DNA from 3 places in the Paenibacillus sp. ICGEB2008 genome. Region 3 is predicted to be linked to each of the others. Evidence: riboswitches for the same ligand, from Rfam matches in the RefSeq annotation. Region 3 holds a riboswitch; each other region holds the start of a gene.
What was found. A riboswitch is a leader RNA that binds a small molecule or an ion and turns the genes downstream of it on or off. The one in region 3 is predicted to bind cobalamin.

Region 1: it holds a riboswitch for cobalamin, as region 3 does, so the genes downstream of both, C400_RS0107780 (ABC transporter substrate-binding protein) here and cobJ (precorrin-3B C(17)-methyltransferase) in region 3, are expected to answer to the same signal.
Region 2: it holds a riboswitch for cobalamin, as region 3 does, so the genes downstream of both, C400_RS0104340 (ABC transporter substrate-binding protein) here and cobJ (precorrin-3B C(17)-methyltransferase) in region 3, are expected to answer to the same signal.

Annotation. Positions count from the first base shown of each region.
Region 1 covers NZ_AMQU01000007.1:683,265-686,544, reverse strand. Annotated here, with positions in the region: gene C400_RS0107785 (FecCD family ABC transporter permease) at 1-395, opposite strand, end outside; gene C400_RS0107780 (ABC transporter substrate-binding protein) at 392-1,399, opposite strand; cobalamin riboswitch at 1,607-1,822, opposite strand; gene C400_RS0107775 (histidine phosphatase family protein) at 1,918-2,670, opposite strand; gene cbiB (adenosylcobinamide-phosphate synthase CbiB) at 2,685-3,280, opposite strand, start outside.
Region 2 covers NZ_AMQU01000006.1:178,956-182,235, reverse strand. Annotated here, with positions in the region: gene nikB (nickel ABC transporter permease) at 1-224, opposite strand, end outside; gene C400_RS0104340 (ABC transporter substrate-binding protein) at 240-1,823, opposite strand; cobalamin riboswitch at 2,040-2,244, opposite strand; gene C400_RS27360 (hypothetical protein) at 2,627-2,803, opposite strand; gene C400_RS0104320 (nucleobase:cation symporter-2 family protein) at 3,198-3,280, opposite strand, start outside.
Region 3 covers NZ_AMQU01000030.1:33,384-36,663, reverse strand. Annotated here, with positions in the region: gene cobJ (precorrin-3B C(17)-methyltransferase) at 29-1,825, opposite strand; cobalamin riboswitch at 2,134-2,319, opposite strand; gene C400_RS0124680 (TIGR00730 family Rossman fold protein) at 2,377-2,931, opposite strand; gene C400_RS0124675 (uroporphyrinogen-III synthase) at 3,131-3,280, opposite strand, start outside.

The sequences.
Region 1 (3,280 bases), on a different contig from region 3:
AGCGGAAGCGTCCATATACCCACAAATGAAAATTGAAGCCCCCAATAAATCAGCACTGCCGCTCCTACCGAAGCTCCCGAGGATACCCCAAGGGTATAGGGATCAGCCAAGGGATTACGCAACACACCCTGAAATCCGGCTCCCGCCAGCGCCAGCGCTGCTCCAACCAACATTCCCAGTAACACCCGTGGCAGTCTGACCTTCAAAATAATCTGCTCTGCAGATGTATTCCAATCCGGTGTAAACGTATCACTTAACCACGGTAGGTGGTTGATCAAAATACCTGTGATCTGGCTGACCGGAAGACTGACCGAGCCGATGCCAAGACAGAGCAGCAGCGTCAGCAGCAGCAAGACAAGACCAGTCCCCCCAAAACCGATCAGTCTACGGTTCATTTGAAAATTTCAGGGTACACGCCCTTGGCTACTTCCTTGAGCCCTTCTGTTACGCGTGGACCTGGACGGCTAATCAAATTATCATCCACGGCAAATACACGATTGTTACGAACAGCCGATATTTGATCCCATCCACTGCGAGCTTTTATGATATCGCTGAGGGTCTGGCCTGTTTTGTCATCCTTCACACTTTTGCTGTACAAAATCACGTCAGGGTTGGCAGCTATAATATTTTCCTCACTGATTTGGTACCAGCCCTTCTGCGTGGCACCCACGTTTTCGCCGCCTGCCAATGTAATCAGTTCGTCCATAAACTCGCCTTTACCCACTGTCCAGCCTGGTGAAAACTCGACGTATACCCGCAGCTTCTGCCCTTTGCCGATATTTTTAACTCCTTCTTTCACTTCCGCTACATCTGCTCTCATCTTGTCGGTCACCGCTCTCGCTTCTTTCTGATGATCGGTGATTTTCCCATACAATTCGATGTTAGCTATGACATCTTCAACGGTCTTCGGTTCCGTTTTAAAAATCATAATTCCCATGTCACGCAGCTTAGTCGTAGCCTGTTCACTAAGTGAAATCCCTGCAAAAACGACATCAGGGTTCGCAGCAATAATCGCCTCTTCGTTCGGTTTCATAATACCGCCCACTTTAGGCTTTTTCGTAGCTGCCTCTGGGTAATCAGAGTAGTCGGATACACCAACAATTTCCTTATCCAATCCGATAGCGAACAGCGCTTCAGTTTCTGCCGGGGAGACGGAAACAATCTTGTCCGGTGCTTTTTTGAATGTAAATTCCTGTCCTGTTGCATCCTTAACCGTTAGCGGGTAAACCGTTTTGCCCGGAGGCTCTTGTGCGGTTACAGTCTGTCCCGGCTGCTGTGAAGAAACTTGGCCCTCTTTATTTTCTACATTTTTTCCATTCGCGCCACATGCACTCAGTACAACTGCCAATATCAGCGCCAATAGACCTGTTGTCCATACCTTTATTTTCTTTCCTGCCATGATTTGCACCCCTTCATACAAAAATCGTTAAGAGCGTTACTTGAACATCATCCGTATTTCCTCATTCCAGCCTTCTTTTCCTATCAAAAACCCCCGCATCCTCATTTCAGGACACAGGGGTCACGTTAGCACAGATTGTGCGCAGGCGGGCAGCTTCCTTCCGCATGGACAGTCACTGCGAACACGTCATCCTTTCCTCGAAGGATTATGGTGACAGGCGGACGGGCAGGTATCCTGACTTATGGAAGAGGCATGCCCTGATATTCTTTCATATGCTTGGCGGCACATGTAACAGGGCTAATGAGCATGTTTCCATTTACAGTGGCGGGACCGCGTCGGACTCACACCGACTTCCCTTTTAACAGCGCAATGAAGAAAAGCAAGTTCCCTCACACGGCGCCGACCTCGTCTGCTGGATATTTGATGTAGTGTAGTCAAGCCGTTCTTTTACTTGATGATTATAGGTTAAAAAGAGTTAGCTTACAACCCAAACAGCTGCTTGATTCGCCACAACTACCCTAGTGAAAAAGCAATTTTGCTATACAATTGTGCAGTCCTGCCAGCCTTAACTGAAGCCTAATCGCTTCTCCCGGTTTTGGATTCAGCCTCCAAAAATCATGACCTGGTATCAGCATACAAACCAATTGGCGAATTACACCACCATGCGTGACAACCAAAACAGAGGGAGGTGCAGCATTCAACTCTATTGGCTGAACCTCCAAAGCAATGCGCCACGCAAACAGAGAGTCACGGAATTCGCGCAGACGGTTCACAAAATGTACCCAGGACTCTCCTCCAGGCGGGGTGATTCGCTGTGGCTCATCAATCCAAGCGCGATACAACGCCACATCCTTAAGCATGTCATACGTTTTTCCATCCCACTCGCCAAAGTGAAGTTCTCGCAGACGTGGCTCCATGATAGGAGGCATAGCAGATAGGGAACGTTCAGTCGTCAATGCTGACTCCGGCAAAATGATCTGCAAGGTCTGGCGACATCGCATCAAGTCACTGCAATAGATTTGAGCAAAGGACTGGCCCTGTAATTTTTCCCGTAAAGGCTTTAATTCCTGCTCTGCTCCAGACAGCAAACTCAAATCGGCATGTCCCAGATATCGACGTTCCTTATTCCATGAGGTTGTGCCATGACGAACTAGCACGAGCTCCATGTCCCACTGCAGATCTTCTTTAGCATCATTCGGCTCACTATCCTGTTGTGGGCTCGGACTTAGTGCACATTCTCGCACTCTTTTCCCTTCTGTATTTTGTTTCAAAATAATGTCACTCCTCACCGCATCCATCCCAAGGCAAAACACCCCGCAGCTCCCAACAAACACAACCCTACAAACATAGTGGATACGGCGAACATCAGCCGGATGGTATGCCGGATATCCTTCGACTCCAGTGGTCGTATCTCTTCGCCCATATATGCCCGAAAGGAGCGTACGCCGTGATACACGTTATAGCCACCGAGACGAATCCCCAAGGCACCTGCCACTGCTGATTCGGGGAAGCCGCTGTTCGGGCTTGGGTGCAGACGGGCATCCTGCTTGACTGTGCGCCAGCTTCTTGCAGCATCCAGCCGATACAACCACGCCGCTATCACAAGCATAACTGCTGTCAGGCGAGCCGGAATGTAGTTAGCTACATCGTCCAGACGTGCCGAGGCCCAGCCTAAATGCAGGTACTTTTCATTTTTGTAGCCAACCATTGAGTCGAGCGTATTTACGGCACGATATGCCAGTGCCAAGGGGGCTCCCCCGATCAGGGCATAAAAAAGCGGGGAAATAATGGCGTCCACGATATTTTCAGCGACTGTTTCGACGGTACCGCGTACAATTTCAGGCTCGTCAAGCTGCTGCGTATCCCTCCCGACAATCATGC
Region 2 (3,280 bases), on a different contig from region 3:
ACATCCCTCAGCCAGTTCACATATTGAATATGAAGCGGCTCATTCAAGCCCAGTTCGTTTCGCAGCGCGGTTAGCGCCTCCCCAGAAGCAGGAACATTATGCGCGGTGAGCAAAATGAGAGCAGGGTCACCAGGGGCCAGCCTCATCAGTACAAAAGTCAGCGTAGATACAACGAATACAATGATGGGCAGCTGCGCCACACGTTCCAATATAAAACGAATCATAGGATACGTTGCTCGTTATTCCGCAATATCGGATTGCGCTGTAATGTAGTAATACTCGATCGGATGCGGTGTAAAGCCCTTTACTCCTTTTTTCACACCAAACACATTGTCAGGGTGCACAATGAACGACTGCGGCAAATCTGTATTGATGATATCCAGCGCTTGCAGTGTTACCGCATTACGCTGTGCGGTATCCTTCGCCAACTTCAGGCTGTGAAGAATATTCTCCAGCGGTTTGGAAGCATAACGGCTTACATTCGCTTCACTTGTAGAGGAGTAGAACATGTCCATAAAATACTGCGGCTCCCCTGTATGGGCCGTGAGCATGCTGTACATAGCAAAATCCCAATCATTTTTGGTCAATGCCTCGTCGATATTTTCCACCTTGCGAATCTTGACCTGAATTCCCTCATTCAGCAATTGGCTCTGAATCACCTCAGCCATGACGGATAGCTCCGGACGCTGTGGGAAGGTCAGCAGCGTAACCTCGAATGGCTTGCCCTGCTTGGTCCACGTACCTTGGGCATCCTTCTGCCAGCCATCCTTCGTCAACAACTGCTCCGCCGTTCCGTCCAATGCTTTGCGCTCAATCTTACCGAAGGGAAGAATGCTCGGAAACGGGCTGCTTGCTTCCGTACCGAAGCCTCTCATGACGGCGCTCACAATGGATGCGCGCGGAATCAGACTGTCCACCACCTTACGGTTGGTTGCATCCTTGAACACAGGTGATTCCATGTTGTACACAATCATATGGGTGCGCAAGGATGGAGCCGACAGCACTTGTAGCTTGTCGTTCTTTTTTAATACCTCTGCGTTATCTACCGGAATATCCGTCGCTACATCCACCTCACCAGATTGTAACGCCATCAGGCGCGAATTACCGTCCGTAATGAATTTCATCGTCGCTTCGGCCAATCGCGCCTTTTCGCCCCAGTATCCGTCATAACGCTCGACGACCAAGGATTGATCCTTGTTGAAGGCTTTGATTTTAAAAGCACCTGTCATTGCAGGGTAGCTTTGCTCATCTTTCATGGATGCCACATCCAGTACAATCGTTGACGGATCAGCCAAATTGGATACCAGCGCTGCATTCGGCTGGTTTGTCGTAATTTTCAGCGTCAGCGGACCAGTTACATCAATGGACTTCACATCCAGTAAATCCTTCGCCAGATGGCTTTTCTCGATTGAGCGCAGCAAAGATGCTTTTACACTTGCTGCATCCATGCTCTTTCCATTATGAAACGTGACCTTATCCTGCAAGCTGAACGACCACACGTTAGGGCTGTCATGTTTCCACTCCTTGGCTAGCCAAGCCACAGGCTCCAGCTTTTCATTCAAACGAATGAGTGTCTCACCGGCACCGGAACGCATCACATCCCAGCTATTGTCTCCATGCGGATCGACGCCTGACGGTTTCCACGTATACGCCATCACCAGCTTTTTATCTGCTTGAGTCTGTTGTGCAGACGTGTTCTCACCCTTGCCCGAGCTATCCTCCGTCTTCGTGGCTACGCCACATCCGGAAAGAGTCATAACTGCCATCAGCAGCAGCAATCCTGTACATATGAACCATGAACGCCTATTACGATTGCCTATCATCCCACATTTTCCCCTCTATCTTGTAAAATCGTATAAACCTAACGCAAAACGCGAAAAAGCATTCCCAACCACTTGATCAGCAGTCAGAAATGCTTTCATTATAAAATGTCAAAACTCACCTCAAAGCCAGCTCCAAAAACATAGAAGGGATCAGATCGGTTTCAGACATTCCGTATGCAGCACGCCTAACCACCTCCCCAGCATCCCGTGGGTCTGACAGTGATGTCAAAACAGGCAGGTCTCCTGACTCCAAGCGTATCTTTCAGGCCTTCCCGGTTCCTCACAGTTCCAGTGGCTTGTTCTGAAAGCTCCAGCAGTACCCTGCTGATGCCTGTATACAGTGGCGGGTCCGTGTCGGAATCTACCGAACTTCCCTTTTAAGTGAACACGCTCAACAACTATCTACATCGTCTCTACGAAACTTCGTATATAGAGTTGTCCGGCTCACACCTGTTTTCTTCCTTTATTCCTTTTTATTACGATTTAGGATTATCTTATTTTGTTGCTACTGGCTTGTCAACAAATGTTGCGTAATAATTTAAATTTGAATGATATAGTGTGAATCAAGACCAAGGCTATTCATTGCTTGCGCGCAATTGAAGGTATGTCTTAACGTTGCGTGCACACAATTCACGTGTTAAAATTAGGTATAGAGATAACCACCGTATCCGTATACTAAAAAGAGCCTTCGCCGCTCCAACGGCAAAGACTCTTAGGACTTGAAAGGCTGTGGATCACCACCACGGCGCGCTGCATAACTGAATGTTAATGCGAACGAAACCCACTGTTAGGGGCCAACCTAATTACGCGGTGGGTTTTCGCTTGTTCCGAAATTTCCGACGCAGCCAGCGATAAAGCTTACGAATACTAAACACCAGGCTTAGTAACGTAACCATCCAACGCAGCACATCATAGCACGACACAAGGTTGACCATCGGCTTCACCCCCTTTCGGGAAGCTGCGCCGTGATCCGAAAACATCCACCACTATCCAAAGTCCTTAAGGTAGATTATACCATGCCTCTTCCTACCACTCTAGCAAATTCCTCTAGTAGATAAACCAACCTAAAAGTGCAACTGGAAAACGCACCAAACTAAGCTCCCCATTTCGTCCCGCAGCTTTATCTATATGTCCCCAGACAGCAAAGGGGTCTATTATTTAGGCAGCGCCTCCCGAAAAATCAGGAGGAAGGACGCGGCGTGTACTATTATGACTTCACTTCGAAAATCCAAACCCCGATCTTCATACAGAAAGAGGGTTTTATCAATAATTTCATGCTGCTTAATAAATAACTAGTACTGGATAACCCCATGCCAAACAGCCGGAAAAGAGGCAACGCCCTTTCTCCGGCTGTTTTTGTTTATTTCCTATTCATCAAACCTTCTGTGGAACTTCTGAGACATTAACGCCTTTGACCGATTCACCCTGTTTTCTTGCCAAAACAATGTTCAAGACAA
Region 3 (3,280 bases):
ATCCTGTTCATCAAGCCTACCAACCCACTTAATCACCACAAACCGCGTTCACTTCTACTGTTGCTGGTGCATCTTCATGCCGGAAACCCGCAACGATGCCTACACGTTTGAAAAACTTATGAAAACGCTCGTTCGGATGCCCTTTTTCCTTGTATTCAGCGATAATATTCTCCACGATGTCCGTAATCTGATCACCCGGAATTCCTTCCGCTACGGGCTGAGCGGCATGAGCATTACGGCCGAATTTTTTGCCGCCGAGGAAAAGATCATATCCTCCCTTGCGGTAGACAATTCCGATATCCTCCAGTACCGCTCCATAGCAGGCCATGCCGCATCCGTTCAAAGCAATGCTCGTTTCCTTGGGTGCCTGTAATCCGCCAAGCACAACCTGTAGGTGCTCAGCCACAGGCACTGCGTCATCCTTCTCCATATTACAGAAGTCGCATGCCTTGACCTTAAACACATCGCCGATCGGCATGACAATGAATCGTTCATCCCGAAGCCGTCCGACCAGTTCCTCGGGGTCTGCGCACGGCACGCGCAGCACGATCTGATGATCTGGCGTGTATTCCAGCTCGCCATCATCACCCGCTACCTCGGCGAGCAGTGCCATCTGCCGAGCAGTGAATTTCTTGTTTCCCACGCCAGGGGAAACCCCCACCTCAAACAGCGCAGGCTTGCCAAAGCCGCCTGACGCCTTCCCAGTGGTAGCCACCGTTGCCGTTCCGACGGCGCTCTGGGCAGCAGGCGCTTGCCCGCTCCAGCGAGCATTGGCTTCGCCCGGCAGCTTGCCGCCGACAGCTAGGCGGCTTAGTGCCTCTGCTGCCAGCGATGCTGGAGCCGCTCCGGTTTGCTTCGCGGGCGCAGCCTGCACGGTAGCCATCGCCTGCGGGCGTGCCTGCGTGGCAACCGCAGCGCTGCTCGCGGAAGGCTCGGGAGACGCAGACATTGCTCCACCTCCCTGCGGTGTATCCAGCGCGCGATCCTCTTGCGCGCCCAGCGACCACGGCTCCGCTTCCGTGCGAAGCCGCTGATGCGGTTTGAGCACTTGCTCGGTCGCGTCCAGCGTGTATTTACGCTGATAGCCGCGCGGAGTCACGATTAACCCGTCATACACTGTCGTCGAGGAATTGCCGATGATTACGGTCGTCAGCATCCCGATATCATGGTTCAGCATATCTTCCAGCGTCGTTACAATAACCTGCTGACGTTCACGATAAGCACTCTTCACCAGTCCAACTGGAGTTTGCGGATCACGGTAACGGAGCAAAATGGACTGCGTCTCCACAATCTGGCGGGTACGCCGACCACTACGCGGATTGTACAAGGCAATCACAAAATCAGCCGAAGCCGCAGCTTCTACACGCTTCACGATCGTTTCCCACGGGGTCAGATGATCACTCAGACTGATTGTGCAAGCATCATGCATAACCGGCGCTCCCAACAACGAAGCACAGGATTGAATAGCCGAGATCCCCGGCACAACTTCTACCTCAACCCCGTCCTCGCGACGCCAGCCTTTTTGCATCAGCACTTCGTACACCAGCCCTGCCATGCCATAGACCCCAGCATCTCCACTGGAAATGACGGCTACCTTCTTACCCATCTCTGCTTGGCGAACCGCCTCCTGCGCACGGCTCACTTCTTCTGTCATCCCTGTGCGTACAATCTCCTGTCCGTTCAACAACGGACGGATCAAATCAACGTAGGTATTGTAGCCGATAATGACCTCACTTTCGGCCAGCGCATCCAACGCCCGTTTTGTGATATGTTCCATATCTCCTGGTCCAAATCCAATCACCAGCAATTTTCCTAATGGGCTCATCGTGCTCCTCCTATCATCCTTTTCAGGGCAGCTATACTATCTATTTCAATAATTTGTGGCATCCTTTAACTCAAAAAACCCCATCCTGCCCGGATGGGGTTCCTATGTACGTATCTCTCTCACCAGACGAAACAGCGTAAGAAGACAGTTCTTGTCTTCCTCCTATCTGCCGTTGTTTTCCATCTGTTTTGTTTACGCTTCAAACGCTGCTGCACGTTCATATCCACGCAAACCTGTAACCAACATGGAAAAAGCAACGTGTGCCTGATTTCCTGATTTCGTACACCCATCCTCTCCGCGAAGGTTAACGGTGCATACAGATCAAGGTAGGTCTCCTGGCTTGGCATCAACGGATTCTCTCGTCTTCCCCGTTTTGTACGAGTGACCATTTAAAAGAACCCTCTTCCTTACAGTGGCGGGACCGCTCGGGACTTGCACCCGATTCCCTGTTACCCTTTGCTCAACCGCAAAGGCACCTTGTCTGTCCGCTATTTGATTATGGGTCTTATCATAACCTTGCCTCAATCAGTTGTGCAAGCACGAAAAAAGCTTTATTTCAAGTTCTCTGCTTTATTTTTCAACATATGCAGCAGTTCATCCGGGTCCGCAGATATACTCAGTAGCGCTGGATGATCAGCTCCGGTAAACCCTTCCTGCACGCTATGACGTACCATTTCTACCAACGGGTCAAAATATCCATTCACATTCAGCAGCCCAATGGGCTTGCGATGTATACCGATTTGCGCCCAGCACAATACCTCGAACAGCTCCTCAAAGGTTCCCAAGCCTCCCGGAAGGGCTATAAACGCATCGGCCATCTCGCTCATCGCCGCTTTACGTTCATGCATGCTTGCTACCTCAATAAACTCGGTAACTCCCCGATGAATGATCTCTGCATCGAATAACAGGGTGGGCATAATGCCGGTGACCTGACCTTCACCCGCCAGCAGTTCATCCGCCACCTTACCCATCAGCCCTCTGCTGGAGCCTCCATAAATTAAACGGATATGCTGGCGAGCCATAGCTTCACCCAGCTTGCCTGCCGCCTCAACATATACCGATGAATGTCCAGGTCTGGACCCTGCAAATACACAAATAGAATTCATAAACGTCTCAGCTCCTGTCCTCAATATCATGCATCGAAACTTATTCATTATATTAGATAAATATTTTCGCTATAACAAAAAACTTTGCGATGCATGTCCAACAAAAAAAGATAAAGACCTCGTAGGCCCTTATCTCTATTTTACTCTGTATTAGTAAATATAAGTTCATTTTTAGCTTACTGCATTTATCATTTCCAGCTCATTTCAAATGACCGTTCACGCTCTTCAGACCACAGCCATGCACCGAATCGCTATGTTCGAAATATTTGCCCAGTTCCACCATCATCGCACCCATGCGCTCTTCAGTTGGAAATACGACTCGTTCAATCCCTTCTTCCAAAATGGATTG